3 regions of the Amycolatopsis sp. NPDC114505 genome follow, and region 2 is predicted to be linked to each of the others. Evidence: riboswitches for the same ligand, from Rfam matches in the RefSeq annotation. Region 2 holds a riboswitch; each other region holds the start of a gene.

Region 1 (9,527 bases), 520 kb from region 2:
TCGCCGTCGTCGCGACGACCGCCCGCGCGGAGTCCGCCGACCCGCGGCTGCGCGCCGCCGACCTGCTGGACCGCGAGCTCGGCCTCGCCCTGCCGGACGCGAAAACGCGCCGCGAGCTGCTGAACGTCCTCCTCCGCGACGTCCCGCTCGACACGGGCATCGACTGCGGCGTCCTGGCCGAGCGGACGCCGGGGTTCGTCGCCGCCGACCTGATCGCCCTGCGGCGGGACGCGGCCCTGCGCGCGGCCCTGCGCCAGCGGGAGGCCGACGAGCCGCGGATCTCGCAGCAGGACCTGCTGGACGCGCTGGCCACCGTCCGCCCGGTCTCGATGTCCACTTCGGACAACCTGGCCACCGGCGGCCTGACCCTGGACGACGTCGGCAACATGGTCGACGTCAAGCAGTCGCTCACCGAGGCGGTGCTCTGGCCGCTGCGCTACCCGGACTCGTTCGCCCGCCTCGGCGTCGAACCGCCGCGCGGCGTGCTGCTCTACGGCCCGCCCGGCGGCGGCAAGACCTTCCTGGTGCGGGCGCTGGCCGGCACCGGCGCGCTGAACGTCTTCGCGGTCAAGGGCGCCGAGCTGATGGACAAGTGGGTCGGCGAGTCGGAGCGCGCGGTGCGGGAGCTGTTCCGCCGGGCCGCCGAGGCCGCGCCGTCGCTGATCTTCCTCGACGAGATCGACGCGCTCGCCCCGCGCCGCGGCCAGTCGTCGGACTCCGGCGTCGCCGACCGTGTGGTCGCGGCGCTGCTGACCGAGCTCGACGGCGTCGAGCCGATGCGCGAGGTCGTCGTCCTGGGCGCGACGAACCGGCCGGAGCTGGTCGACCCGGCCCTGCTGCGGCCGGGCCGGCTGGAGCGGCGCGTCTACGTGCCACCGCCGGACGCCGAAGCGCGGACCGCGATCCTGGTGGCCAGCTCGAAGAACACGCCGCTTGCCGCCGACGTCGACCTCGCCGAGGTCGCGTCCACTCTGGACGGTTACTCGGCCGCCGACTGCGCGGCGCTCATCCGCGAGGCGGCGCTGACGGCGATGCGCGAGTCACTGGAGGCCCGCGAAGTCACGGCGGCGCACCTGGACGCGGCGCGCAAGACGGTCCGGCCGAGCCTCGACCCGGCCCAGCTCGCGGCGCTGGAGGCTTACGCGAAAACCCAGGTCGGCGAATGAAAAAGCGGCCGTCACCCCCGGGTGACGGCCGCTCTCCCAAGCTCAGCTGCCCTTGTGGCCGGCCTGGTACTCCTTCGTCACGATCACTATCACGCCCGGGCTCGCGCCCTCGATCCCCGGGAAGCGCGGCTCCGCCTTGATCCCGAACTCCTGCGCGAGCTGCTTGGCCGCGGCTTCCTCGTCGGTGCCCGGGCGGTAGAACGCCGTCGTCGTCGGGATGGTGCCCTGCGAGTAGTTGCTGACCTCGTTGATGGTCCAGCCGCTCCCGCGGAAGTCCTCCGCCGCGCGGTCCGCCAGGCCCTTGATCGTCGAGTTGTTGAACACCCGGACGGTCACCCACTTGTTGCCCGCCTGGTGGTCACCGGGCTGCCCCGGCTGGCCGGACGTCGGCTGGCCCGGCGTCGGCGTAGTAGGCGACGGCGGGGTGGGCGACGTCGGGTTCGTCGAAGTCGAGGACGGCGGCGTCGTCGAGGTCGACCCCGGCGGGGGCTGCGACCCGGTGGAGCTGCCCGGCGAGCTGGGCGCCCCGCTCGGCCCGGCTTCGTTCGACCCGTCACCACTCAACGCGGACACGCCGCCGATGACCGCGGCGATGATGGCCACCCCGATCAGGACGACGCCCGCGGCCTTCATCGGCCGGGACATTCCCGAAAACACACTCATTTCAGCTCGATCCCCAGTCGCCGGGCGCCACGCTTGCGCTGGCGGGCGGCGCGCGTCTTGCGCAGCCGCTTCACCAGCATCGGGTCGGCTTCGATCGCCTCCGGCTTCTCCAGCAGCTTGTTGAGCAGCTGGTAGTAGCGCGTCGCGGACAAATCGAAGCGTTCGCGGATGGCGTTCTCCTTCGCCCCGGCATGTCGCCACCACTGGCGCTCGAAGACGAGGATCTCGACCTCGCGTTCGGTCAGGCCGGGCACGGGCTTCGGCGGCGACGGCTGCGGCTCAGCCATCGACTCCGCGGCGTCCATCCGAGTCCCTCTCAATCGGGCGTATGGCGAATCAGACCTAGCTCTTCCGCGGGCGCCATTCAACCACGGAAGCGCACGCCGACGTGGGCATCCGCGTCGGCGCGTCACGGTCTGATGCAGGTCTACCAGAGGGGTCCGACTAAACTGCGTGGTCGTGACCATCCACCCCATCGTGATCGCCGGCGAACCCGTGCTGCACCAGCCGACTCGGGAGATCACCGAGTTCGACGAGAAGCTGCGCACGCTCACCGACGACATGTTCGAGACGATGTACGCCGCCGAAGGAGTCGGTCTCGCGGCCAACCAGATCGGCCTCGACCTGCGGGTGTTCGTGTACGACTGCCCGGACGACGAGGGCGTCCGGCACAAGGGCCTCGTCGTGAACCCCAAGCTCGAGACGTCGGAGATCCCGGAGACCATGCCGGACCCGGACGACGACTGGGAGGGCTGCCTGTCCGCGCCCGGCGAGTCGTACCCGACGGGCCGCGCGACGTGGGCGAAGGTGACCGGCTCCGACGTCGAGGGCAACCCGATAGAGGTCGAGGGCACCGGCTACTTCGCGCGCTGCCTGCAGCACGAGACCGACCACCTCGACGGCTTCATCTACCTCGACCGCCTGGTCGGCCGGCACGCGCGCGCGGCGAAGAAGATGCTGAAGTCCAACAAGTGGGGCGTCCCGGGCAACTCGTGGCTGCCGCCGAAGACCCCCGAGGACGACGGCGCCGTCCTCTGACCCGCCCCGGTCGTGAGTGAGAAACAGGGTTAGAACACTGTTTCTCACTCACGACGGGGTTCAGCAGCCGAGGAAGTGGCAGCGGACCACCTGCGGCGTCTCCAGCGTCGAGCCCGCCTTGACGTCCTGCGCGAGCCGGACGTACTGGGCGTGCGTCCAGGCCAGCGGGGTCGCCGAGTTGTTCGGCGTGCCCGTCGCGAAGCCCGGCTGCCCCGACGGCGCGTTCTCGTCCCACACCTGCTCCGGCATGGTCTCCGCCGAGCTGCTCACCCGGCCGAGGTCACGCAGCCGCCGCGCGGCCGACGCCCGGTCGCCGAGCGTCAGCTCGTACTCGCCGCGCTCGCCGGCCAGCAGCGGCCACAGCCGGCCGAACGTCGTGCGGCTCTCGGCCGGGAACGTGTAGTCCCACGGCGAACCGTCGGCCTGCTCGCCGTAGCCGTCCTTCGTGTAGCGGTGCCAGAACTGGCCGGTCGGCGTGGTGAACGCGATGTCCTTGTCGGTGACCTTGATGCTGTTGCGAACCACCGGGTCGTCCGCGCGGTAGATGCCGAGCCGGACCAGGTCGAGGAAGCCCGCGTCGGTGACGGCGCGCTGGTCCATCGTGACGCTCGAGTTGCCGAGGTTGTACGTCGTCCCGGCGTTGGCGTTCGCGTCCTTGGTCAGCCGGACGAAGTACGGGTCCTTCGACAGCGGCCCGTTCGTGGTGATCGTCTGCTTCGGCAGGTCGGCCTTCATCTTGTCTGCCGCCGCGAGGTAGCGCGCGGCGTCCGCCGGAGCTCCGTTGTGCGAAGCGATGTCCGCGGCGCAGACGAGCCCGGCGATCACCGACGCGATGGTCGACGGGGACCAGCCGTCCTGCTCCTCCCAGCGTTCCTGCTGGGTGTACGGCGCCCGCTGCCCGTTCGGGCCCACGTACCCGAGGATGAAGTCGGCGGCCTTGCGGACGCCGGGCCACAGGTCGTTGCGGCCGAGCTGCTGGGCCAGCACGATCGGGAAAGCGGTTTCGTCGAGCTGGATCGACGTCCAGTACGGCACGCCGTCGACCCGGCTGTTCTGCGGCAGGTGCCCGTCGGCCTGCTGCTGGGTGCCGAACATGTACGACACCGAGCGGTTCGCGGCGGCCGTGTCGCCGCCGGCGGCCAGGCCGGTCGCGATCTGGTAGAGGTCACGCGGCCAGACCAGGTGGTAGGTGCCGGACGGCGACCACTCCGGGTCGTTGTTCCCGAAGCGCCACGGCATGCTCGGCGACGCGATGAAAGCGCCAGGGTGGTGCTTGTCCTCGCTCGCGGCGAGCGTCAGCATCGACGCCTTGTAGAGGTCACGCTCGGCGTCGGTCTTCAGCGACGACGGCGGCTTGCTCACCCCGCGCAGGTACTGCTCCCAGCCGCGGTCGTACGCGCGGGTGATGTCGCGGACGCCGCGTCGCTGCGACGCCTGCGCGCTGCCGAGCGCGTCGGCGGCCTTCGCGCCCATGCCGAGGGCGAGGGTGACGTGCCGGTTCCGGACGCCGTCGGCGCTCGTCTGCCCGGTCAGCAGGACGTTGCCCTTGGCGGCGGTGTCGTACTGCGCCAGCTTGAAGGTCTTCGTGAGCTGCGTGTTGCCGTCGGACGAGCCCGCGTAGCCGACGCTCGTCTTCGTGAACGCGGGCTTGGCGGTCAGCGCGGCGGCGTTCGTCGCGTCCTGCGCGGTGACGGCGTCGCCCTTGCGCGCGGCCGAGTCGTCGGAGCCGTCGTTGGTCAGGTCCGGGTCGGCGACCGCGTAGAGCTGGTACGGACGCCCGGTGAGCGACTGGAAGTCGACGTCCACCAGCACGGTCGTGGCGGCCGGGTCGGTGACGTAGGTCTTGCGCAGCCGCCAGCGGTGCTGGTCGTCGGTGATCGTCTGCTCGTAGGTCAGGCTGTCGTCGTCGGTCCGCCGCACCTGCTGCGCCTTCTCGGCGTAGTCGAGGTCGGCGAAGCCGCGGCCATCCGTGACGACGAAGTTCATCGACCGGACGCTCGGCGTCGACAGGTCCGGGTAGTAGACCTCGGACATCTGGCCGCCCTGGAGCGTGAACCAGACGTTGCTGGACCGGTCGTGAGCCGTGCCGAAGCCGGTCTTGTTCGCGGGCAGCCAGCTGGGATGGGTCCCCGGAGCGCCGGGAGCCTCTCCCGCGGCCGCCGCGATCCCCGGGACCAGACCGGTGACCAGCAGCCCGGCGAGGGCGCCGAACATGAGTTTTCGCATATCAACCCCACAGAAAGTCACTTCTGCACCGTTACAGAAGCGCCTGGAAGTGTCTCGCCGATCCTTCACCGGCGCATGGTCCGATCCGGTGAACCACTGACCGTCACTGGTCCGCCCGGCCGGTTCTCCAGCAGCGAACGGACTTCGAGCGCTTTCCGGCGCAGACTTGTAGTACCTGCAACGGTGTAATCGAGGTGCTCATGGAAGACGCGATGGACGCCTACTCGCGTGCCGTCAGCACGGTCGCGAAGACCGTCACCCCGCACGTCGCCGGGGTCCAGCTCGCGCGCGGCAGCGGCTCGGCCGTCGTCTTCGCTGCCGATGGCCACCTGCTGACCAACGCGCACGTCGTCGACGGCAACCGAAAAGGCGTCGCGACCTTCGCCGACGGCAGCGAAGTGCCGTTCGACGTCGTCGGCGCCGACCCGCTGTCCGATCTCGCGGTGCTGCGGGCGCGCGGCGAGACACCGTCGGCCGCTCAGCTGGGCGACGCCGACCAGCTCGTCGTCGGGCAGCTCGTCGTGGCCATCGGGAGCCCGCTCGGCTTCTCCGGCACCGTCACCGCGGGCGTCGTCAGCGCGCTCGGCCGGGCGCTGCCGGTGCGCCACGGCCGCGCGGGGCGCGTGATCGAAGACGTCATCCAGACCGACGCCGCGCTCAACCCGGGCAACTCCGGCGGCGCGCTCGCCGACTCCGCCGGCCGCGTCGTCGGGATCAACACCGCGGTCGCCGGGTTCGGGCTCGGCCTCGCGGTGCCGATCAACGCGACGACCCGGCGGATCATCGACACCCTCGTCGTCGAAGGCCGGGTGCGGCGCGCGTACCTCGGCGTCGTCGGCGTCCCGGCGCCGCTGCCGGACGACATCGCCGAGCGCACCGGGCAGAGCGCCGGGCTGAGGGTGCACGAGGTCGTCTCCGGCGGTCCCGCCGACCGCGCGGGCCTCAAGGCGGGCGACCTCGTGCTGACCGTCGGCCGCACCCGCGTCTCGGACGCCCAGGGGATCCAGCGCCAGCTGTTCGCGGAAGTGATCGGCACCGCACTGCCGATCACCGTGCTGCGCAACGGAGCCATGGTCGACGTGTACGCCACTCCGGCCGAGTTGGTCGGGTGACTTGAGTATCGCGCTCCGGCGTGGCATGGTCGGTGGCACAACACCAACGCGGGAGCTCGCGCCATGGCGGGCTGAGAGGGTGACTTGCGTTTCGCAGGCGTCACCGACCGCATGAACCTGACCGGGTAATGCCGGCGTAGGGAGTGAAAGTCGTTGACGACGCTCGAAAACAAGGACGTCTCCGTCACCACCGGACCGATCACCGGTTCACACAAGGTGTATCACCAGACCGAATCCGGCCTGCGTGTTCCCGCACGCCGGATCGACCTCTCGAACGGCGAACACTTCGACGTCTACGACACTTCCGGCCCGTACACCGACCCCGAAGCATCGATCGACGTCCACAGTGGACTGCACCGGCTGCGCGCGGGCTGGGCCGACGGGCGTGAGCACAACACCCAGCTCGGGTGGGCCAAACAGGGTGTCATCACGCGGGAAATGGAGTACGTCGCCGCCCGCGAACGGGTTTCCGCGGAGTTCGTGCGCGCCGAGGTCGCGAGCGGCCGCGCGGTGATCCCGGTCAACCGCAAGCACCCCGAGTCCGAGCCGACCATCATCGGCAAGAACTTCCTGGTGAAGATCAACGCCAACATGGGCAACTCGGCCGTCTGGTCGTCGGTCGAGGAAGAGGTCGACAAGATGGTGTGGGCGACCCGCTGGGGCGCCGACACGATCATGGACCTTTCGACGGGCAAGCGGATCCACGAGACGCGGGAGTGGATCATCCGCAACTCACCGGTCCCGGTCGGCACCGTGCCGATCTACCAGGCGCTGGAAAAGGTCGACGGGGAACCGGAAAAGCTGTCGTGGGAGGTCTACCGCGACACCATCGTCGAGCAGTGCGAACAGGGTGTCGACTACGTCACCGTGCACGCCGGCGTGCTGCTGCGCTACATCCCGCTGACCGCTCGGCGCGTGACCGGCATCGTCAGCCGCGGCGGCTCGATCATGGCCGCGTGGTGCCTCGCGCACCACCAAGAGTCCTTTTTGTACACGCACTTCGAGGAGCTCTGCGAGATCCTCCGGCAGTACGACGTCACGTTCTCCCTCGGCGACGGCCTGCGCCCCGGCTCGATCGCCGACGCCAACGACCGCGCCCAGTTCGCCGAGCTGGAGACCCTCGGCGAGCTGACGCACATCGCGCGCTCGCACGACGTCCAGGTGATGATCGAGGGCCCCGGCCACGTGCCGATGCACAAGATCAAGGAGAACGTCGAGCTCGAGGAAAAGCTCTGCGGCGAAGCGCCGTTCTACACCCTCGGTCCACTCGCGACGGACATCGCGCCGGCGTACGACCACATCACGTCGGCCATCGGCGCGGCGCAGATCGGCTGGTACGGCACGGCGATGCTGTGTTACGTCACGCCGAAGGAGCACCTCGGCCTGCCGAACCGCGACGACGTCAAGACCGGCGTGATCACGTACAAGATCGCCGCGCACGCCGCCGATCTGGCCAAGGGCCACCAGTACGCCCAGGAGTGGGACGACGAGCTGTCGAAGGCGCGCTTCGAGTTCCGCTGGAACGACCAGTTCAACCTGTCGCTCGACCCGGACACCGCCCGCTCGTTCCACGACGAGACGCTGCCCGTGGAAGCCGCCAAGACCGCGCACTTCTGCTCGATGTGCGGGCCGAAGTTCTGTTCGATGCGGATCACGCAGGACGTCCGCAAGTACGCCGAGGAGCACGGTCTGTCCACAGTGGAGGCGATCGAGGCCGGCATGGCGTCGAAGTCGGCGGAGTTCACCGAGTCCGGCGGCAAGGTCTACCTGCCCGTGGTGCAGCCGTGACACCGCCCACCGCCCTCACCATCGCCGGATCCGACTCCGGCGGTGGTGCGGGCATCCAGGCGGACCTGCGGACGTTCTTCGCGAACGGGGTACACGGGCTCGTCGCGCTGACCGCGGTGACCGTGCAGAACTCCCTGGGCGTGCAGGGTTTCACGGAGATCCCGGCCGACGTCGTCACCGCGCAGATCAAGGCGGTGGCGTCCGACATGGGCGTGAACGCGGCGAAGACGGGCATGCTCGCGACCGCGGAGATCATCCGCGCGGTGGGGAAGACCCTGGATGAGCTGGGGATGGGCTTCCCCTTGGTGGTCGACCCGGTGGCGGCGTCGATGACCGGCCACGCGCTGCTCCGGGAGAACGCGCTGGAGGCGATCCGCACAGAGCTGTTCCCGCGCGCGACGCTGATCACGCCGAACCTGGACGAAGTCGGGCTCTTGACCGGCATCTCGGTTTCCGACGAGGCATCCCAGCGCGCGGCGGCGGAGGCACTGCTGGAGTTCGGCTCGCAGTGGGTTCTCGTCAAGGGCGGCCACATGCAGGGGACGTCCGAGTGCGTGGACCTGCTGTCGGACGGCAAGTCGTTCATCTCGTTGAGCGGCCCGCGGTTCAAGACGGAGAACACCCACGGCGGCGGCGACACGATGGCCTCGGCGATCACGGCGTCACTGGCGAAGGGCGCGTCAGTGCCGGACGCGGTGGCAGCGGGGAAGAAGTTCATCGAGCGCTGCGTCGCCGAGTCTTACCCGCTCGGTGCGGGTGTCGGGCCGGTGTCGCCGTTCTGGGTGCTGGACCACTGAACCGCTCGCCGGTCTGGCCGAACTCAGCGGCTAACGGACCGGCTGCAGCTCCCGGCCGTCGTACTCCTCGCGTGACGAGCGGATGCGGTCGAAGTTCGCCTGCGACCACGTGCTCAGCGCCACCAGGTGCGCCCCCACCTCCGTGCCCATCTCCGTCAGTGCGTACTCCACCGTCGGGGGCGTTGTCGGGTACACCGTGCGCGTCAGGAAGCCGTCGCGCTCCAGCTGGCGGAGGTTCTGGGTCAGCATCTTCTGGCTGATTCCGTCGACCGCGCGGCGCAGCTCGCCGAAGCGGTGCGGGCCGCGGGCCAGTGCGCCCAGCATCAGGGCCGTCCACTTGTTGGCCAGCAGGTCGAGCACGTCCCGGCACGGACAGCTGCGGAGGTAGACGTCCCAGGTTCCGTCCTGGTCACAGGTAGTTTCCACGAGGTACCTACTTTACGAACAAGTGCCTTCTGGCGAAAAGTGACGAACGCTCCGAGTATAGGGGGACACCCAGGAAGAAGGAGAGCAGAGATGCGCGTCGTGACCCAGGAGACCCTCGGCGGACCGGAGGTGCTCCGCGTCACCGAAGCACCGCGCCCGGAACCCGGGCCGACGGAGGTCCTGGTGCGGGTGAAGGCCGCGGGCATCAACCCCGTCGACTGGAAGGTGCGGGCCGGCGGTGGGTTCCTCGGCGAGCCGCCGTTCACCGTCGGGTGGGACGTCGCCGGCGTCGTCGAGGAGGTCGGCTTCGG
Region 2 (9,527 bases):
CCGGCCCGGACGACGCGAAGTTCTGCCACCGCGTCAGTGAGGCGCTCGACCTCGGCTACCGCCTGCACGGCTCGCCGGCCGCGACGTTCGACGGCACCCAGGTGATCGTCGCGCAGGCCCTCCTGTGGCACGGCGAGCAGGGCTGACGTCGCGTCAGGCGGCCTGCCGGAGGTACATCCCGGCGTAGGAGCACCACGGCGTCCACTCCCGGGCTCGCTCGGGCAGTGAGTCCGGCGGGATGCCCAGTGCCCCGGCGCCACGCCGGACGGCGAGGTCCGCGGCCGGCAGGATGTCCGGTGCGCCCAGTACGCGCGTCAGCACGGAGTCCGCGGTGGCGCCGTCGATCCCGGGGCACGCGAGCAGTTCGGCGCGCAGCTCGGCCGCGTCGCGGCCGACGTGCACGTCCAGGCGCCCTTCGGTCAGCGCGGCGATCCCCGCGTGCTCGGGCATGACAGCCGCGAGCCGGTCCGCCGACGGGAACAAGCGCGTCACGCCCCACTCGCCCGCCACTTCCTCGCCGAGCGCCGCGGGAACCCGGTCGCCGAGCAGGGCGCGGACCACCAGCTCCGCACCGTCGACGGTGCCCGGGACGCGGATCCCCGGTACGGCCGTCACGACCCGGGCCAGCGCCGGGTCGGCACCGAGGACCCGGGTGACCGCCGCGGGGTCGGCGTCGAGGTCGAGTAGCCGCCGCACCCGGCTGACCGCGCTGCCGAGGTCTCGCAGGTCGGTCAGCAGCAGCTCGCAGCGCACGTGGTCCGGCTCCGGCGTCAGCCGGACGACGCCGGTGCCGTGCGCGAGCCGCAACGTCCGCGCGTAGGACGTCGACGTCACCTCCTCGACACCGGGAACCGCGTGAGCCGCGAAGAAGCGAAGCAGCCCGCCAGCGTCGAAAGGCGGCCTGAACGGCAACCGCAGGCTGAGGCGCGTCCCGCTCACGTCGCCGTGGCGTCCACGTCGAGACGCGGCGAAGGCGCGAAGCTGCGATGGCGTCGTCGCGAACACCTCGCGGATCGTCTCGTTGAACTGCCGGACGCTGGAGAAGCCGGCCGCGAACGCGACGTCCGTCAGCGGCAGCCCCGACATCTCGATCAGCAGCCGGGCCGAGTGCGCGCGGTGCGCCCGGGCCAGCGCGAGCGGGCCCGCGCCCAGCTCGGCGGTCAGCACCCGGCCGAGCTGGCGTTCCGAGTAGCCGAGCCGCCGTGCGAGGCCCGGGACGCCTTCGCGCTCCACGGTCCCGTCGGAGATCAGGCGCATCGCCCGCGCCGCGAGGTCGGCGCGCACGTTCCAGTCCGGCGAACCCGGCACGGCGTCGGGCAGACAGCGGCGGCAGGCGCGGAAGCCGTTGGCCTGCGCGGCGGCCGACGTCGGGAAGAAGCGGACGTTGCGCTCCTTCGGCGTCGACGCCGGGCAGGACGGCCGGCAGTAGATACCGGTGGTGCGCACCGCCATGATGAACTGGCCGTCGAAGCGCGGATCGCGGGCGGTGACCACGCGGTAGCAGCGCTCGGCGTCCCGCCAGAGTGCGAGCGTTTCGGTGACCATGGATCCGAGCATGCCAGCAGGTCAGCGCGGTCGCTGGCGGAAATCCGACGCGGCGTTGGGCGCTTGGGCCCCGGTCGGGCGCGGCACGTAGACTGCGGGATCGTGAGTCTGACCCTCGGTATCGTCGGCCTGCCCAACGTCGGCAAGTCCACCCTGTTCAACGCGCTGACCCGCAACGACGTGCTCGCCGCGAACTACCCGTTCGCGACGATCGAGCCGAACGTCGGCGTCGTGCCGCTGCCGGACCCGCGGCTGGACAAGCTGGCGGAGCTGTACAAGTCGGAGAAGATCGTGCCGGCTGTGGTGTCCTTTGTGGACATCGCGGGCATCGTGAAGGGTGCCTCCGAGGGCGCCGGGCTGGGCAACAAGTTCCTCGCGAACATCCGTGAGGCCAACGCGATCTGCCAGGTCATCCGCGTGTTCGACGACCCCGACGTGATCCACGTCGACGGCCGGATCGACCCGATGAGCGACATCGAGACGATCAACACCGAGCTGATCCTGGCCGACCTGCAGACCCTCGAGAAGGCCGTCTGGCGCCTGGAGAAGGAAGCGCGGACCAAGAAGGAAGCGAAGCCCGCGCTCGAGGCCGCGCAGAAGGCGAAGGAAATCCTCGACAGCGGCCGCACGCTCTTCTCCGCGCAGAAGGACGTCGACCTCGAGCTGCTTCGCGAGCACAGCCTCCTCACGACGAAGCCGTTCCTGTACGTCTTCAACGCCGACGAGGCGATCCTCACCGACGATGCCCGTCGCGAGGAGTTGGCCAAGCTGGTCGCCCCGGCGGACGCGGTGTTCCTCGACGCGAAGGTCGAGGCGGAGCTGCTGGAGCTGGACGACGAGGAGTCGGTGCGCGAGCTGCTCGAGTCGGTCGGCCAGCCGGAGCCGGGCCTGTACGCCCTGGCCCGCGCGGGTTTCCACACGCTCGGCCTGCAGACGTACCTGACGGCGGGCCCCAAGGAATCGCGCGCCTGGACGATCCCGAAGGGCGCGACCGCGCCGCAGGCCGCGGGCGTCATCCACACGGACTTCGAGCGCGGGTTCATCAAGGCGGAGATCGTCTCGTACGACGACCTGATGGACAACGGCTCGATGGCGGCGGCCCGCGCGGCGGGCAAGGTCCGCATGGAGGGCAAGGACTACACGATGGCCGACGGTGACGTCGTGGAGTTCCGCTTCAACGTATGAGCCGTCCGCTGACGCCGCGCGAGCGGGAGGTGCTGACCTTCCTGCTCGCCGGCGACGTCCCGGGCGCGGCCGAACTGCGGGCGCAGGCGGAAACGGCCTGGGTCACCGGCCGGTGTGGCTGTGGGTGCCCGACGATCGACCTCGCGGTGGACGAAGAGCTGCCGGCGGCCCGGCTCACCGAGCGGGTGGTCGTGGAGGCGGACGCGCCCGACGGCGGGCTCATCGTGTTCACCGACGACGGGCGGCTGTCCGGCCTCGAGTACTGGACCACGAGCGACGAGGTTCCGGAGGAGCTCCCGTCCGTGGATCGGATCGAGCGCCCGGAGACGAGTGCGCCGCCGCTCTGAAGATCAGGGCGACGGCGCGGGGCCGACTCAGCCGAGGAGGCCCATCAGCGCGATCGCGATCAGCACCACCGCGGGGGCGAGGGCGTTGATCCAGGCGCGCTGGGCGGCGGTGAGGGGGGCGGTGGCGGTGCTGTTCATGGCGCTTCCTAGGGCCGAAATCCGATGCTTCCGCCCTGCTCAGCGCGCTGATCTTGCCGTTTGTTAGCGGCTGTGATCGAACTCACCGGCATCCGGGTGACGACGGCCCCGGACCGTGAACCAGAGCACACCTCCGGCCGCCGCCACCATCGTCGCGAATGCCGCCGTGCCTACCACGATCGCCTGCGTCATAGCCGTCTCTCCTAGCAAAGTCGTTTACCGAGAGACGTCGAAACCGCGGAAAAGTGCACTCCGCGTAACCGGGATCACAAAGAAGAAAGCACCGCGTCGATCTCCGACGCCAGTGAGAAGTCCTTCGCCGTCAACCCGCCCGCCGAGTGCGTGCTGAGACGGAACGTCAGCGTGCGCCAGCGGATGTCGATGTCCGGGTGGTGGTCGGCGGCCTCGGCCAGCACCGCGACGCGGTCCACCACCTCGATCGCCTGCGGGAAGCTCGCCAGCTCCACCTCGCGGGAGATGACCTTCCCGGACCTGGTCCAGTCCGCGCTCAAGCGTTCGTCGGCCTCGGAGTCGCTCAAGATTTCCGTCATGTCTCCATGGTCGTACGTCCTGGACTACGCTGCACGGTTGCCACGGGAGTCCGGTCGAGCCGGGCTGAGAGGCGGGGTCACCCGCGACCGTTCGCACCTGACCGGATCATGCCGGCGAAGGGAGGGCTTTCCCTCCTCGTCCGGCGAAGTGCAGGAGGGGTAGATGAAACGCAGGGCTGTGCGCGCCGCGACGGCCATCGCCGTCGTCAGCGCCGTCGCCGCGGGGTGCTCGCTGTCGGACGGTGACGGTGCCACGCAGCAGACGCCCACCGTCACCCTCGTGACGCACGACTCCTTCCTGGCGCCGCAGGAGGTGCTCGACGCCTTCCAGAAGCAGTCGGGCATCAAGGTCTCCGTGCTCAAGCAGGGCGACGCCGGCTCGCTGACCAACAAGCTCGTGCTGACGAAGGCCAACCCGATCGGCGACGTCGCGTACGGCGTCGACTCGACCTTCGCTTCGCGCGCGCTCAAGGAAGGCGTCTTCGAGCCGTACACCAGCCCGGAGGCCGACCGAGGGCCGCAGCGCTACGCCGTCGACCCCGAGCACCGGCTGTCCGCGGTCGACGTCGGCGACGTCTGCGTCAACGTCGACACGAACTACTTCACGAGCAAGGGCATCGCGGCACCGGCGTCGTACGACGACCTGGCCGACCCGAAGTACAAGGACCTGCTGGTCGCTGAGGACCCGGCGACGGCGTCGCCCGGGCTCGCGTTCCTCCTCGGCACCATCGCGAAGTACGGCGAGGCCGGCTGGAAGGACTACTGGACGAAGCTGAAGGTCAACGGTCTCAAGGTCGTCAGCGGCTGGGAAGAGGCCTACACCAAGGACTTCTCCGGCTCGTCCGGCAAGGGCCCGCGCCCGATCGTGGTCTCGTACGCCTCTTCGCCGGCGGCGGAGGTCGGCGACGACGGCAAGCCGCGCACCAAGGCGCTGCTCGACACCTGCTACCGGCAGGTCGAGTACGCGGGCGTGCTGGCGAACGGCAAGCAGGCCGAGAGCGCGCGCAAGGTCGTCGACTTCCTGCTCTCCCAGCAGTTCCAGGCGACGGTGGCGGCCAACATGTACGTCTACCCCGCGCGCCAGGGCGTCGACCTGCCCGCGGGCTGGGCGCAGGTCGCGCCGCTGCCGCAGAAGCCGCAGGCGCTGACGGCGGACCAGGTCCAGGCCGGACGCGAGAAGTGGATCGGCGAATGGCGCACGCTCGTGCAGTCGTAGCCCCGCCAAGGACGCCCCGCGGCCTCGGCCTGGCGCTGCTGGGTCTGGTCCCGATCGGCTTCCTGGTGGTGTTCTTCGCGTGGCCGGTGCTGGCGATCATCGGCCGCGGGTTCGCCGCGGGCGGCCTCGACGTCGTCCTCGGCGACGCGCGGACCTGGCAACTCGCCGCGTTCACGGTCGGCAGCGCGGCGGCGTCGACCGTCGTCGCGGTGCTCGCCGGGCTGCCGGTGGCGTTCCTGCTGGCCCGGGTGAAACTGCCCGGCGTCGGCCTCGCGCGGACGCTGGTGCTGGTGCCGTTCGTGCTGCCGACCGTCGTCGTCGGCCTGGCGTTCCGGGCGCTGTGGCCGGACGGCGGCGTGCTGCCGATCGTGCTGGCCAACGCGTTCTTCAACGTCGCCGTCGTCGCGCGGACCGTCGCCGGGCTCTGGGCCCGGCTGGATTCGCGCACGACCGACGCCGCCCGCGCGCTGGGCGCGTCACCGTGGCGGGCCTTCCGCTCGGTGACGCTGCCCGCGCTGGCGCCGGCGATCGCGTCCGCCGCGGCCGTCGTGTTCCTGTTCTGCGCCACCAGCTTCGGGGTGGTCCTCATCCTCGGCGGCGCGAAGTACCGGACCCTCGAAACCGAGATCTACCTGCGGACCGTCGACCTCCTCGATCTCTCCGGCGCGGCGGCGCTGTCGCTGATCCAGTTCGCGGCCGTGGTCGCCAGCCTGGTCCTCGGCGGGCTGGCCCGGCGGCGCAAGGACGGCGCCAGGATCGGCGTCGGCACGTCCCGGCGCCCGCGCGGCGGCGAGTGGCCGGTGGTCAGTGCCGCGGGTGTCGTGCTGGCCCTGCTGCTGACGCCGATCGTCGCGCTGCTCGTCGAGTCGGTCTCCACTTCCGACGGCTGGAGCTTCGCCGGTTATCGAGCGTTAACAAGCACCGGGGAGAAGGGCGCACTGCAGGTGTCCGGCTGGGACGCGGCGGTGAACTCGCTGAAGGTGGCGATCGACGCGACGCTGCTCGCGATGGTCGTCGGCGTGCTCGCGTCGGTGGTGCTCGTCGCGCTGCGCCGGTCGCCCGCGAAGGCCGCTCGCGGCGTGGGCGAGACCATGGACGCCGTGCTGATGCTGCCGCTCGGGGTGTCCGCGGTGACCGTCGGGTTCGGCTACCTCGTGACGCTCGACGCGCTGCCCGGCGACCTCCGGACGTCGCCTTACCTGGTCCCGCTGGCCCAGGCGCTGGTGATCATCCCGCTGATCGTGCGGATGGTGCTGCCGGTGCTGCGCTCGGTCGATGTCCGATTGCGGCAGGCGGCGTCGACGCTCGGCGCGAGCCCGCTGCGCGTGTGGCGGGAGATCGACCTGCCGCTGACGCTGCGGCCGCTCGTCGCCGCGGCCGGGTTCGGGTTCGTCGTGGCCCTTGGCGAGTTCGGCGCGACGAGCTTCCTCGCCCGGCCGACGTCGCCGACGCTGCCGGTCGCGATCGCGTCGCTGATGGGACGGCCGGGGGAGCTGAACAACCAGATGGCGTACGCCGCGTGCGCGCTGCTGATGCTCGTGACGGTGCTGGCGGTCGCGTTGATCGACCGGCTGGGACGCGGCCGGGTGGGAGAGTTCTGATGGCGCTGTCGGTGCGGGACCTGACCGTCCACTACGGATCGTTCGCCGCGGTGCGCGACGCGCGGCTCGACATCGCCGACGGCGAGGTGCTGGCCCTGCTCGGCCCGTCCGGCTCGGGGAAGTCGACGCTGCTGCGCGCGATCACCGGGCTGGAGCCCTCGGCCCGCGGCTCGGTGAGCTGGGACGGCGACGACCTCGGCGCGGTGCCGGTGCACCGGCGCGGGTTCGGGCTGGTGTTCCAGGACGGCCAGTTGTTCGGCCACCGCGACGTCGCCGCGAACATCGCGTTCGGCCTGCGGATGCACGGCGTACCCCGCGCGCAGTGGGCCCCGCGCGTCGCGGAGCTGCTGGCGCTGGTCGGCCTCTCCGGCTTCGAAAAGCGCCGGGTGACGGAGTTGTCGGGCGGCCAGGCTCAGCGGGTGGCGCTGGCCCGGGCGCTGGCGCCGAAGCCGCGCCTGCTGCTGCTGGACGAGCCACTGTCCGGTTTGGACGCCGGCTTGCGCGAGCAGCTGGCCATCGACCTGGCGGACCTGTTGCGCCGCAGCAAGATCACGGCGTTGCTGGTCACGCACGACCAGGAGGAGGCGTTCACGCTGGCCGACCGGGTCGCGGTGCTCGACGCCGGCGAGGTCCGCCAGGAGGGCGCGGTCCGGCGCGTGTGGCGCAGCCCGGCGGACGACGACGTGGCCCGGTTCCTCGGCGTGACGACGTTCGTGGACGGCGTCGTGGCCGGCGGGGTCGTGCACACCGAGCTGGGAGACGTCGCGCTGCCGGACGTCGACGACGGCCCGGTGCGGCTCGGGCTGCGGCCGCACGCACTGCGGGTGGCTACCGAAGGCGTGGCGGGCGAGGTCGTCGCGGCGGTGCACCGGCGCGAGCACGTCCGGCTCGTCGTCAAGCTCGAGGAATCCACAGTGGACGCCGTCGCGCCCGCCGCGTCGGACCTGCGGGCGGGCGACTCCGTGAAGCTGGAGTTCGACCCGGACGGCGTCGCGCTGGTGGGCTGACGACGCCGTCCGGGAGACTCAGCCGTCGCGAGTGGACAGTCGCGCGTAGGCCAGCGACAGGCCGATCACGATGTAGCAGGCCGCGCGCAAAGCGCCTTCGCCCAGCATCTGGGCGCCCATCGGGTCCTGCAGGACCTCCGCCGGGGCCACCGACCAGTCCTTCGTCAGCAGGAACGGGTGCAGCCAGTCCAGCGACGTCAGGAAACCGAGGATCGTGAACACGATGTCGGCCGCCAGCACCGACGCCACCACCAGCATCGGGTGCTCGGTCCAGCTGGAGATCGCCAGCGCCACCGCGCCGACCGCCCACAGCTGGAGCACCACCCAGCCCGCCATCAGCAGGATCCGGGCCAGCGCGCCGCCCAGCGTCAACGTCGTGCCCGAGAGCGTGAACAGCGAGTCCGTGCCGTTGATGATCAGCCCGGTCACCACGCCCGTCACGCACATCGCCAGCACCGAGACCACCGACACCGTCGCGACGCCGAACGCCTTCACCGCGAGCAACCGGCCCCGCCCGACCGGCGCGATCAGCCAGCCGCGCAGGGTTCCGTGCGCCGTCTCGCCCGCGATCGCGTCCGCGCCCGCCATCGCCGAGGCCAGCGGCAGGAGCAGCGCCAGTGACAGCACGACCGCCGCGATCGGCAGCACGAACGCGTTGTTGACGGCGGAGGCCAGCAGTGCGCCGCCGCCGTCGTCCGGGCCGCCGCCGTTCGCCGCGTTATCGTCGACCAGCGTCAGGCCGATGCCGATGATCACCGGGATCAGCGCGAGGAGCCCGAGCACGGCCAGCGTCCGCGGCCGCCGGAAGATCCAGCGCAGCTCCGCGGCGAGCAGGCGGGTCAGCGGCACCGTGTCGTGGCCCGTGCGGGCCGCCGGTGCTTCCAGGACGGCGGTCATCCCGATCCCTCCACAGTGGACTCCGTCAGCCGGGCGAACAGGTCTTCCAGCCCGGTGCGGGCCCGCGTCGCCTCGTGGACCGCGACCCCCGCGCCCACCAGGACCTGCAGCACCCGCGGCGCTTCCGCCGCCGTGAGGTCGGCCCGGACGCCGTCCGGGGTGAGCCGGACGCCGATCCGGTGCTCCCGCAGCACTTCCACGGCCTGTTCCGCGTCGGGCGTGCGGACCAGCAGGGCCGCGTTCCCCGACTCCAGCAGCTCGGTCAGCTCGCCCTGCGCGACGACGTTGCCGGACTGCAGCACGGCGACGTGCGTGCACGTCGCCTCCACCTCGGCCAGCAGGTGCGACGACACCAGCACGGTGACGCCGGAAGCGTGCAGCTCGGCGACGATCCTGCGGATCTCCCTGGTACCCGCAGGATCGAGGCCGTTGGTCGGCTCGTCGAGCACAACCATCTTCCGCGGCACGAGCAACGCCGAGGCGAGCCCGAGCCGCTGCTTCATGCCGAGCGAGTACCCCTTGTACCGCCGGCGCGCGGCGACGGTCAGCCCGACGCGCTCCAGCGCCGAGTCCACCGCCGCCGGGATCCCGGCCGACGCGAGCCGCGGTTCGGCCGCGGCGAAGCGCAGCAGGTTGTCGCGCCCGGAGAGGAACGGGTGGAAGCCCGGCCCCTCGACCAGCGCGCCGACGTCCGGCAGCGCGTGCGCGGCGGCGTCGGGCATCTTGCGCCCGAGCAGCTCGACCTCGCCTTCGGTCGGCCGGACCAGGCCGAGCAGCATCCGGATGGTGGTCGTCTTGCCCGAGCCGTTCGGCCCGAGCATCCCCACGACCGCACCTTCCGGGATGTCGAGGTCGACGTGGTCCACGGCGACGGTGCTGCCGTAGACCTTGCGCAGCCCCCGCGTGCGTGCCGCCAGGGGAACCGCCGGGGCGGACGCTTCCGAAGAAACGTCCGCCCCGGACTCCACAGTGGTGCTGGTCACTTCTGGCCCAGCGCTTCGTAGAGGACCTGCTCCGGCACCGCGCCGGCGGCGAACCGG
Region 3 (9,527 bases), 530 kb from region 2:
TCCCTGATGAACGGCTACGGGACGCTCCTGCACGTCCTCGACCACATCGCGCTGGGCATCTTCGTCGCCGAGCTGCTCGCGAAGTTCTACGCCTACCGCGGCGCGTTCTTCCGCGACAACTGGAACGTCTTCGACCTGCTGGTCGTCGGCATCGCGGTGATCCCGGCGACCGGGCCGTTCGCCGTCCTGCGGTCGCTGCGCGTGCTCCGGGTGCTGCGGCTGATCTCGGTCGTGCCGTCGATGCGCAAGGTCGTGTCCGGGCTGCTCGCGGCGATCCCCGGCATGGCGTCGATCGCCGCGCTGCTCGCGCTGATCATCTTCGTCGCCGGGGTGATGGCGACCAAGCTGTTCGGCGTCATCTCGCCGGAGAACTTCGGTGACCTCGGCACGTCGCTGTTCACGCTGTTCCAGGTGATGACCGGCGAGGCGTGGCCGGACATCGCGAAGGAGATCATGGTCCAGGCGCCGATGGCCTGGATCTTCTTCGTCGTCTACATCCTGGTGTCGAGCTTCGCCGTGCTGAACCTGTTCATCGCCGTGGTCGTCAGCGGCATGGAGGACGAGCTGCGCCAGGACATCCGCGAGGAAGAGGCCAAGCAGGCCGCGACGCAGGCCGAAGCCAACCGGGAGATCCTCGAGGAGCTGCGCGCCGTCCGCGCGGAGCTGGCCGAGCTGAGGCGGGAGCAGGCCGCTTAGCGGTCCTCGTCCGCGATCAGCGCCTCCAGCGCCGGGAGCGCCGTCGTCAGGGCCTCGCGGTGCTCGGGCGTCAAGCGGTCGAGACGCCGGTTCAGCTCCTGCACCCGCGTCGACCGGACGCCGGACACGAGCCGCTCGCCCTCCTCGGTCGCCTTCGCCAGCCACGCGCGGCGGTCGACGGGGTCGGACTCGCGGCTGACGTAGCCCGCCTCGACGAGCGACGCGATGATCCGCGACATGGTCGCCGCGGCGACGCCCTCCTTCGCGGCGAGGTCGCCGAGACGCAGCTGACCGGAGATCACCAGCGTCGCGAGGGCCGAGATGGCGCCGTGGCCCGGGCCGGGTACCCCGGCCTGCCGCAGTGACCGGGACAGCCTGCCGACGGCGAGGTACAACCTGCCCGAGACGTCCTGGACGGAGGTGCTGGTCACGGCTGGCTCCTTCTGCCCTTGCCCCGCCGCGGGTGCGCCGGAAAGTGCCGACAACCTTACGGGTTCGCGGTGCACGTTCGGCGTTAAGGCACCCGTGTTCACCGGGGTGGACTCGATGCCTGCGCCCAGAACCGCTGCGGCACGCGCCCGGCGCTGCGGGCCAGGTGACCGGCGACGACGGCCGAGCGCATCGCCGCGGCCATCCGTTCGGGGTCCGTCGCCCGGGTGACGGCGGTGGACAGCAGGACGGCGTCGCAGCCGAGCTCCATCGCCAGCGTCGCGTCGGACGCCGTGCCGATTCCGGCGTCCAGGATCACCGGGACGCCCGCCCGCGAAACGATCAGCTCGATGTTGTGCGGATTCCGGATGCCGAGGCCGGTGCCGATCGGCGCGCCCAGCGGCATCACCGCGGCGCAGCCGGCCTCTTCGAGGCGCAGCGCGAGCACCGGATCGTCGTTCGTGTAGGCGAACACGGTGAACCCGTCGGCGGCCAGCCGTTCGGCGGCGTCGAGGGTTTCGATCGGGTCCGGGAGCAGCGTCCGGTCGTCGGCGTGCACCTCGAGCTTGATGAGATCGGTACCGAGCGCCTCGCGCGCCAGCTGCGCGGTGAGCACGGCTTCGGCGGCCGTGCGGCAGCCCGCGGTGTTCGGCAGCAGCTCGATGCCGAGCCTCTTCAGCAGTTCGAGGACGCCGGAGCCGCCCTCGGCGTCGGCGCGGCGCATGGCGACGGTGGTCAGCTCGGTGCCGGACGCGACCAGCGCGCGTTCGAGCACGGCGAGGTTCGCCGCGCCGCCGGTGCCGATGATCAGCCTCGACGACAGCTTGTGCGTGCCGATGACCAGCGGTTCTTCGTCCATTTCAGCCTCCCTGGACCGCGGTGAGCACGTCGAGTGCCGCGCCCTTGGGCACGGCGGTGGCCGCCCAGTCGCCGCGGCGGACGACGACGCCGTCGACCGCGACGGCGATGCCGGGCCGCTGGCCGCCCGACGCGTCGAGGACGTCGGCGACGGTCGCGCCGTCCGGGAACTCCGTCCACGTCCCGTTGAGCTTGATCTCCATCACACGTGCTCCTTTTGGTGCAGGCGGGCGGGCGAAGCCGCTTCGACGCCTTCGGGCGGCTTCTCACCCTCGAGCCAGGCGAGGACGGCGTCCGCGGTCACGGGGGCCATCAGCAAGCCGTTGCGGTGGTGCCCGGTGGCGGCGAAGACGCCGTCGTCCAGGACACCGACGTACGGCAGCACGTCCCGACTGCCGGCCCGCAGGCCCGCGGCGGTCTCGACGAGCTCGTACTCGGTGATCGCGGGGAAGACGCGCTCGGCGCCCTCGATCAGCTCGCGGACGCCGCGCGCGGTGACGGCCCGGTCGAAGCCCGCTTCGTACTGCGTCGCGCCGAGCACAAGCTCCTGGTCGCCGCGCGGGACGAGGTAGATCGGGCGCCCCTCGACGACGGCCCGCACGGTGCGCGACGGCGGCGGCAGGCAGCCGCGGCGCGGTTTCAGGCGCAGGATCTCGCCCTTGAGCGGGCGGACGGCGTCGGCGAGCTGCGGGTGCAGCCGCCCGGTCCAGGCACCCGCGGCGAGCACGACGGCGTCGGCGTCCGGGATCCGTTCGACGCGCTCGCGGACGAACCGGACTTTGTGGTTGACGCAGGCCGCGTACAGGGCGTGGAGCAGTTTCCGGTTGTCCACGGCCAGGTCGCCGAGCACGTGGAGTCCACTTCGGACGGACCCGACCCCGGGTTCGAGCCGCTTGGTCTCCCGGCTGGTGAGCCGTTCGGCCGCGCGGCCGAGCGAGTGCAGGTGGGCGGCGAGGATGTCGAGGTGCCCGGCGTCGGCGCTGTCGAACGCGACGACGAGCGTCCCGTGCTCGGCGAGTCCGGGGTCGACGCCCTCCTGCGCGAGGTCGCTGGCGAAGCCGGGCCAGCGACGTAAAGAGGCTTCGCCGAGCGTGAGGACGTCCTCCTCGCCCGGCCAGGCCTCGGTGACCGGGGCGAGCATGCCGCCGGCCAGCCAGGACGCGCCACCGCGGACGGGTTCAGGGTCGTAGAGGGTGACTTCGCGGCCGGTGCGCGCGGCTCGCCAGGCCGCGGACAGGCCGATGACGCCGCCACCGACGACGGCCAGGGTGTTCGTCATGGGAATCACGCTCCCTGCGCCGGCATGACCCGGATCAGGTTCCACGGTCGGAGCGGCAGCTCCCTCTCAGCCCGTCCCTCGGGCTCCCGTGCGGACCCGTCCACCCTACTGTGCCGTTGGTTGATAATCCAACCGCAGCCACGGCCGGATGACTTTCGCGGCAACGGCACTTGCCGTTCGACGGCCTGCCTGCTTTGGTCGGATTATCAACCGCCGAGGTACGGTCGCCGCTATGCCCGCCCTCTCCGGTGACAAGATCCGCGCCCGCCTCGACGCCGCGCGCCTGTACCTGTGCACGGACGCCCGCACAGCCCGCGGCGACCTGGCCGCGTTCGCCGACGCGGCGCTGGCCGGCGGCGTCGACATCATCCAGCTGCGCGACAAGACCGGCGGCTCTCCGCTCGAGGCCGCGGCCGAGATCGCGGCGCTGGAGGTGCTGGCCGAGGCGTGCGCGCGCCACGGAGCGCTGCTGTCGGTGAACGACCGCGCGGACGTAGCGCTGGCGGTCGGCGCGGACGTGCTCCACCTGGGCCAGGACGACATCCCGGTCCCCCTGGCCCGCCGCATCCTGGGCGACGAGGTGGTCATCGGACGCTCGACGCACTCCGTCTCGCAGGCTTCGGCCGCCGCTTCGGAGCCGGGCGTGGACTACTTCTGCACGGGCCCGTGCTGGCCCACGCCGACGAAGCCCGGGCGCACCGCGCCGGGGCTGGACCTGGTCCGCGCGACCGCGTCTTCGGCTCCCGCACGGCCGTGGTTCGCGATCGGCGGAATCGACGGCCCGCGGCTCCCGGAGGTTCTCGAGGCGGGAGCGTCGCGGATCGTCGTCGTCCGGGCGATCACCGAGGCCGAGGACCCCGAAGCCGCCGCGCGAGAGCTGCGGGCCCGCCTTCCCTGACCTACGGGGTCGGGGTGGTCGCCGCGCCCTGGCTGGTCGGCGGGGCCGACGTCGTCGGCTGCTGGGCCGTTGTGCTCGGGGTCGTCGGGGTGGTCGTCGGGGACTGCGACGACGTCGTCGGCGGGGTGGTCGTCTCCGTGGTCGTCGACGGCGTGTTCGTCGGTGAGTCCTGCGTGTCGTTCGTCGAGGTCGACGGCGTTGTCGACGGGGTCGGGTCCGTGGTGCCCGACCCGCCGCCGAAGATCTTGCCGATGCTCGAGCCCGTGCCCGCCGCCACCTTGCCGCCCGTCGCCGCCTCGACGCCGACGATCGCCAGGATCGCCACCGCGAACGCCACCACGCTCGTGCCGATGATCAACGGCCAGCGCAGCTTCCGCAGCCGCGAAGGCTCTTCCTCGGGCGGTGACTCCGGCCGCGGCAGCCGCACCGTCGGCTGCTCGGCCAGCTCGCCCTCGGAACCGGTCCCGCCACGCCGGCGGATCCCCGACGTCGCCAGCTGCCGGGCCCTCGCCGCCGCCGCGCGCGTGCGCTGCAGCGAGCGCAGGTACACCTCGCCGCCGACCGTCGTGATCACACTCGCCACGCCCGCGCCCACGACGGTCCCCGCCACGCCGAGCGTCGATCCCAGCAGTGCCGCCGTCACCGCCGCCAGTGCCGCTGCCATCACCTGCGCGATCCGCAGGCCTGACTTCTCTTCCTTCGCTTCGGAAGCCGCTGCGTTCTCCTTGCTCATGATCCCGATCCGGTAGTAAGTCTTCTCCCCTGTCCAACGTCTAAGGCGCGCGAGGAACTCCCCGCGTTGCCGTGACGTGAGGAGGACCACTCCGTCTGTCCACAATAGACACTCCGGGCCGAACACTTTCTTGACATACTCGGCACATGGAACTGGTGACGATCTCAGACATCGAGGCCGCGGCGAAGCGCGTCCAGGGTGTCGCCGTGCGCACGCCCCTGCTGCTCCAGACGTGGGACCCCCGCGGAACCCTGTGGCTCAAACCCGAAAGCCTGCAACCGGTCGGCGCGTTCAAGGTGCGCGGCGCGTTCAACGCGATCGGTTCCCTCGACGAGCTGCAGCGCTCCCGTGGCGTCATCGCTTACTCGAGCGGCAACCACGCGCAAGCCGTCGCTTACGCCGCGCAGCAGTACGGCGTGCCCGCGGTGATCGTCGTGCCGGACATCGCGCCGCGGATCAAGGTCGAGGCCACCCGCGCGTACGGCGCCGAGGTGATCGAGGTGCCGATCGGCGAGCACGAGGCCAAAGCGCACGAACTGGCCGCCGAACGCGGGCTGACCCTCGTCCCGCCCTTCGACGACGCGGCGATCATCGCCGGACAGGGCACGACGGGCCTCGAGATCGCCGAGGACCTCCCCGACGTCGAGGTCGTGCTGGTGCCGGTCAGCGGCGGCGGGCTGGCGTCCGGCGTCGGCACCGCCATCAGGGCCCGCGCCCCGCACGCGAAGGTCATCGGCGTCGAGCCGGCGCTGGCCGGCGACACGACCGAGGGGCTGCGCCTGGGCCGTCAGGTCGACTGGCCGCAGGCGGACCGCGCCCGGACGATCGCCGACGGCCTGCGCGCGCAGCCGTCGGAGCTGACCTTCGCACACCTGAAGGAGGTCGTCGACGCCATGGTCACGGTCTCCGAGGACGAGATCCGCGAGACCATGCGCACGCTCGCCCGCAAGGCCCGGCTGGTCGCCGAGCCCAGCGGCGCGGTGGCGACGGCGGCGTACCTGTTCCACGCCGAAGAGCTGCCGGCCGGACGCACGGTCGCCGTCGTCTCGGGCGGCAACGCCGACCCGGCGATGTTCGCGGAGATCCTCGCGGGCTAGGAACCGGCGACCGGGGTCCCGCCGCCGCGGACGTGCGTCGGCGGGCCCTCGACACCGCAGTGGTAGCACTCGCCCAGGTGCGGAGACTCGTCGGCGGCCGGGGGCGGAGGAGTCGGGGGCGCGAGCACGCCGTTGTGGATGCCCAGCGCGATCAGCCCGCCGGCGATCGCCAGCGCCGCGCAGATCACCAGCGCCATCCGCCAGCCCGCGGTGAGCGCCACCGGGTCGGCGTACGCCTCGCCGGTCAGCCCGGCCGCCGCCGGCAGCACCGCCACCGCCAAGAGCCCGCCGGACCGCGCGATGGCGTTGTTGACCCCGGACGCGACGCCGGCGAAGCGGTCCGGGGCCGCGGCGAGCACCGTCGCGGTCACCGGGGCCACCACCGTCGCCAGGCCGAGCCCGAACACGACGACCGCCGGCAGCACCGCGCCGAGGTAGGACGCGCCGGGCGCAATGCGCAGCATCAGCAGCATCCCGATGCCGACGACGATCGGGCCGACCACCAGCTGCGCGCGCGGCCCGATCCGCTGCGCCAGCGCGCCCGACCGGCCCGACAGCAGCAGCATGACCACCGTGAGCGGCAGCCCGGCCAGGCCGGACGCCGTCGGCGAGTAGTGCAGCGACACCTGCAGCTGCATCACCAGCAGCATCATCACGCCGCCGAGCGCCGCGTACATGGCGAAGGTCAGCACGTTGGCCAGGGTGAACGTCCGGTCGCGGAACAGCGACGGCGGCACCAGCGGCTCGCGCGAGCGGTGCTGGACGACGACGAACGCGGTCAGCCCGGCGATCCCCAGCAGGCCCGCGACCAGCACGATCGGGTCACCGATGCCGCGTCCCGGCGCCTCCACCAGCGCGCCGGTGATCCCGGCGAGGCCGAGCGCGCCGAGCGCCGCGGCGCCGAAGTCCGGGTGCCCGGTCGCCTCCGGGTCGCGGGACTCGGGGACGAACTTCCGGGCCATCAGCACGACGACGACCGCGATCGGGACGTTGATGAGGAACGCGAGCCGCCACGACCAGACCTGGACGAGGAAACCGCCGAGCAGTGGTCCGGCGGCCGCGGCGATGCCGCCGAGCCCGGACCAGGCGCCGATCGCGCGGGCGCGGGCGTCGTGCGCGAAGGACGACTGGAGGATCGCGAGCGACCCCGGCGTCAGCAGCGCGCCGCCGATGCCCTGCAGGATCCGCATCGCGACCAGCATCTCGGTGGACACGGCGGCGGCGCACAGCCCGGAGGCGACGCCGAACCAGACGACGCCGATGAGGTACACGCGGCGCCGGCCGTAGCGGTCGCCGAGCGAGCCGGCGACCAGGATGAGCGCGGCGAGCGCCAGCAGGTAGCCGTCGAGGATCCATTGGAGCCCGGCGACGGAGGCGTTCAGCTCGGCGCCGATGCGGGGCAGGGCGACGTTGACGATGGTGCCGTCGAGCATCGCCATGCCCGAGCCGAGGATCGTGGTGGCGAGCACGCCGCGGGCGGCGTGCGTCCCCCATCGGATCCCGGTGTCTTCGGTGGCAGTCACCCCGCAACTCCACCTTGCGCGGTGATCGCCGTCAACACCGGGTCAGGGCATCAGCGTCGTGACGAACTTGTACCGGTCGCCGCGGTAGACCGAGCGGGCGTACTCGACCGGCTTGCCGTCCGTGGCGAACGAGTGCCGGGTCAGCCGGAGCACCGGCATGCCGACGTCGGCGCCGAGCATCTCCGCCTCTTCCGGACCGGCGAGCGACGTCTCGATCGACTCCTCCGCGCGTTCGAGTTCCACGCCGTAGTACTCGCGCAGAACGGCGTACAACGAACCGCCCGCCGAGACGTGCTTGCGCAGCCCGCGGAATCGGCCGGCCGGCAGGTGCGAAGTCTCCAGCGCCATCGGCTGCGAGTCCGCCAGTCGAAGCCGTCGAAGGCGAAGAATTTTCGCACCAGTACGGATTCCGAGCAGTTTCGCGAGATCGCCCTCGGCCGGGAGCTCCTCGAGCTCCAGCAGCTTCGAAGACGGCTTCAGGCCTTGGCGCCGCATGTCCTCGGTGTAAGAGGACAACTGCAGCCGCTGCGCGAGCTTCGGCTCGGCCGCGAAGGTGCCTTTGCCCTGCACACGGTGCAGGCGGCCCTCGGCGGTGAGGTCCGCCAGCGCCTGGCGCACGGTGGTGCGGGAAACCGTGAACTCCCCGGCGAGCGCGCGTTCGGTCGGGATCGGCGACCCGGGCGGCAGCACGTCCAGGAGGTCGAGGAGGTGCTGTTTCAGCGCCCAGTACTTGGGCTCGCGCTGCCCGCGCATCCCGGCGACGGCACTCGCCTCGCCCGTGGTGGTGGTCTCCAACATGCCCGACTCCCTATGTCTTCCCTCATTGCGCGCCACGTCCCCAGAAGAAACGTACCCTTTTCCCCAAACGCGCCGCCCCACTAAGATTGGTCTAGACCTGACCGACGCCGCCTGAGTCCGGTACATAATGCCGGAGGTGGAGAGGAAAATGATGACCGAACAACGGCCCGGCGAGCACATGGCCGCGGAGATCGCCCAGCAACCGGACGTCCTGGCCGGACTGGTGGGGCGTCAGGCGGAAATCGCCGAGGTGGCGGAAAAGATCTCACAACGGCCCCCGCGCTTCGCTTTGCTCGCCGCGCGTGGATCGAGTGACCACGCAGCGTTGTATGCGAAGTACCTGATCGAGGTACTGCTCGGCCTTCCGGCTGGTCTTGTCTCCCCGTCCACGGCGACGCTGTACGGCGCGCGGCCCGATCTGCGGGACGTGCTGTTCGTCACGGTCAGCCAGAGCGGTGGTTCGCCCGACCTGATCGAGGTCACCGAAACGGCGCGCCGCCAGGGCGCGCTGACGGTGTCCGTCACCAACACCCCGGACTCGCCGCTGCGGGCGGCGTCCGAACTGGGCGTCGACATCGGCGCCGGTCTCGAGAAGGCCGTCGCCGCGACCAAGACGTACTCGGCGACGCTGATGGCGCTCTACCTCCTGATCGACGCGGTGCGCGGCGGCAAGGCGGCCGACGCCGAGAAGATCGGCGAGCTGGCGCAGCAGACCCTCGACGGTGCGGCCGAGGGCGTCCAGCGCGCGGTCGACCGGTACCGCTTCGTGGACCGCGTCCTCACCACCGGCCGCGGCTACTCGTACGCGTCGGCGCTGGAGGGCTCGCTGAAGCTGGCCGAGACCAGCTACCTCGCCGCCCGCGCGTACAGCGGCGCGGACCTGCTGCACGGCCCGGTCGCGGCGGTGGACGGCGAGACCGCCGTGCTCGCGGTGACCAGCAAGGGACAGGGCGGCCAGGCGATGCACGAGGTCCTCGAGGCCGTCGGCAAGCGCGGCGCGGACGTCCTCGCCGTCGGTTCGGCCGCCTCGGAGGTGCCGGCGGCGCTGCGCATCGACGTCGCGCCGACGGTCGAGGAGCTCGCGCCGATCCTGGAGATCCTGCCCATCCAGCGGATCGCGCTCGGCCTGTCCCTCGCCCGCGGCGGCGACCCGGACAGCCCGCGCGGCCTGCTGAAGGTGACCAAGACCAGGTGACCTTCGCGATCGGCGTCGACG

What was found. Region 2 has a riboswitch for thiamine pyrophosphate ahead of ACZ7OU_RS13180 (thiamine ABC transporter substrate-binding protein). Riboswitches for the same ligand answer to the same signal wherever they lie in the genome.
Region 1: linked by a shared signal. The riboswitch ahead of thiC (phosphomethylpyrimidine synthase ThiC) and the one ahead of ACZ7OU_RS13180 (thiamine ABC transporter substrate-binding protein) in region 2 are both predicted to bind thiamine pyrophosphate.
Region 3: linked by a shared signal. The riboswitch ahead of thiO (glycine oxidase ThiO) and the one ahead of ACZ7OU_RS13180 (thiamine ABC transporter substrate-binding protein) in region 2 are both predicted to bind thiamine pyrophosphate.

Annotation. Positions count from the first base shown of each region.
Region 1 is NZ_JBVKDV010000001.1:2,112,975-2,122,501, reverse strand. It holds gene ACZ7OU_RS10625 (AAA family ATPase) at 1-1,166, shown strand, start outside; gene ACZ7OU_RS10620 (LytR C-terminal domain-containing protein) at 1,209-1,829, opposite strand; gene ACZ7OU_RS10615 (DUF3263 domain-containing protein) at 1,826-2,134, opposite strand; gene ACZ7OU_RS10610 (peptide deformylase) at 2,289-2,867, shown strand; gene ACZ7OU_RS10605 (glycoside hydrolase family 15 protein) at 2,928-5,093, opposite strand; gene ACZ7OU_RS10600 (S1C family serine protease) at 5,294-6,205, shown strand; TPP riboswitch at 6,244-6,365, shown strand; gene thiC (phosphomethylpyrimidine synthase ThiC) at 6,359-7,993, shown strand; gene thiD (bifunctional hydroxymethylpyrimidine kinase/phosphomethylpyrimidine kinase) at 7,990-8,790, shown strand; gene ACZ7OU_RS10585 (winged helix-turn-helix transcriptional regulator) at 8,821-9,216, opposite strand; gene ACZ7OU_RS10580 (NADP-dependent oxidoreductase) at 9,307-9,527, shown strand, end outside.
Region 2 is NZ_JBVKDV010000001.1:2,634,906-2,644,432, forward strand. It holds gene ACZ7OU_RS13150 (DUF1737 domain-containing protein) at 1-146, shown strand, start outside; gene ACZ7OU_RS13155 (AlkA N-terminal domain-containing protein) at 154-1,545, opposite strand; gene ychF (redox-regulated ATPase YchF) at 1,648-2,730, shown strand; gene ACZ7OU_RS13165 (hypothetical protein) at 2,727-3,077, shown strand; gene ACZ7OU_RS13170 (hypothetical protein) at 3,279-3,407, opposite strand; gene ACZ7OU_RS13175 (4a-hydroxytetrahydrobiopterin dehydratase) at 3,482-3,766, opposite strand; TPP riboswitch at 3,799-3,907, shown strand; gene ACZ7OU_RS13180 (thiamine ABC transporter substrate-binding protein) at 3,930-4,982, shown strand; gene ACZ7OU_RS13185 (ABC transporter permease) at 4,958-6,583, shown strand; gene ACZ7OU_RS13190 (ABC transporter ATP-binding protein) at 6,583-7,590, shown strand; gene ACZ7OU_RS13195 (ABC transporter permease) at 7,609-8,487, opposite strand; gene ACZ7OU_RS13200 (ABC transporter ATP-binding protein) at 8,484-9,470, opposite strand; gene ACZ7OU_RS13205 (LolA family protein) at 9,467-9,527, opposite strand, start outside.
Region 3 is NZ_JBVKDV010000001.1:2,100,635-2,110,161, reverse strand. It holds gene ACZ7OU_RS10565 (ion transporter) at 1-696, shown strand, start outside; gene ACZ7OU_RS10560 (MarR family winged helix-turn-helix transcriptional regulator) at 693-1,127, opposite strand; gene thiG (thiazole synthase) at 1,226-1,984, opposite strand; gene thiS (sulfur carrier protein ThiS) at 1,986-2,186, opposite strand; gene thiO (glycine oxidase ThiO) at 2,186-3,262, opposite strand; TPP riboswitch at 3,257-3,362, opposite strand; gene thiE (thiamine phosphate synthase) at 3,495-4,160, shown strand; gene ACZ7OU_RS10535 (hypothetical protein) at 4,162-4,893, opposite strand; gene ACZ7OU_RS10530 (threonine ammonia-lyase) at 5,040-5,990, shown strand; gene ACZ7OU_RS10525 (MFS transporter) at 5,987-7,513, opposite strand; gene ACZ7OU_RS10520 (GntR family transcriptional regulator) at 7,556-8,311, opposite strand; gene ACZ7OU_RS10515 (SIS domain-containing protein) at 8,460-9,506, shown strand; gene ACZ7OU_RS10510 (N-acetylglucosamine kinase) at 9,503-9,527, shown strand, end outside.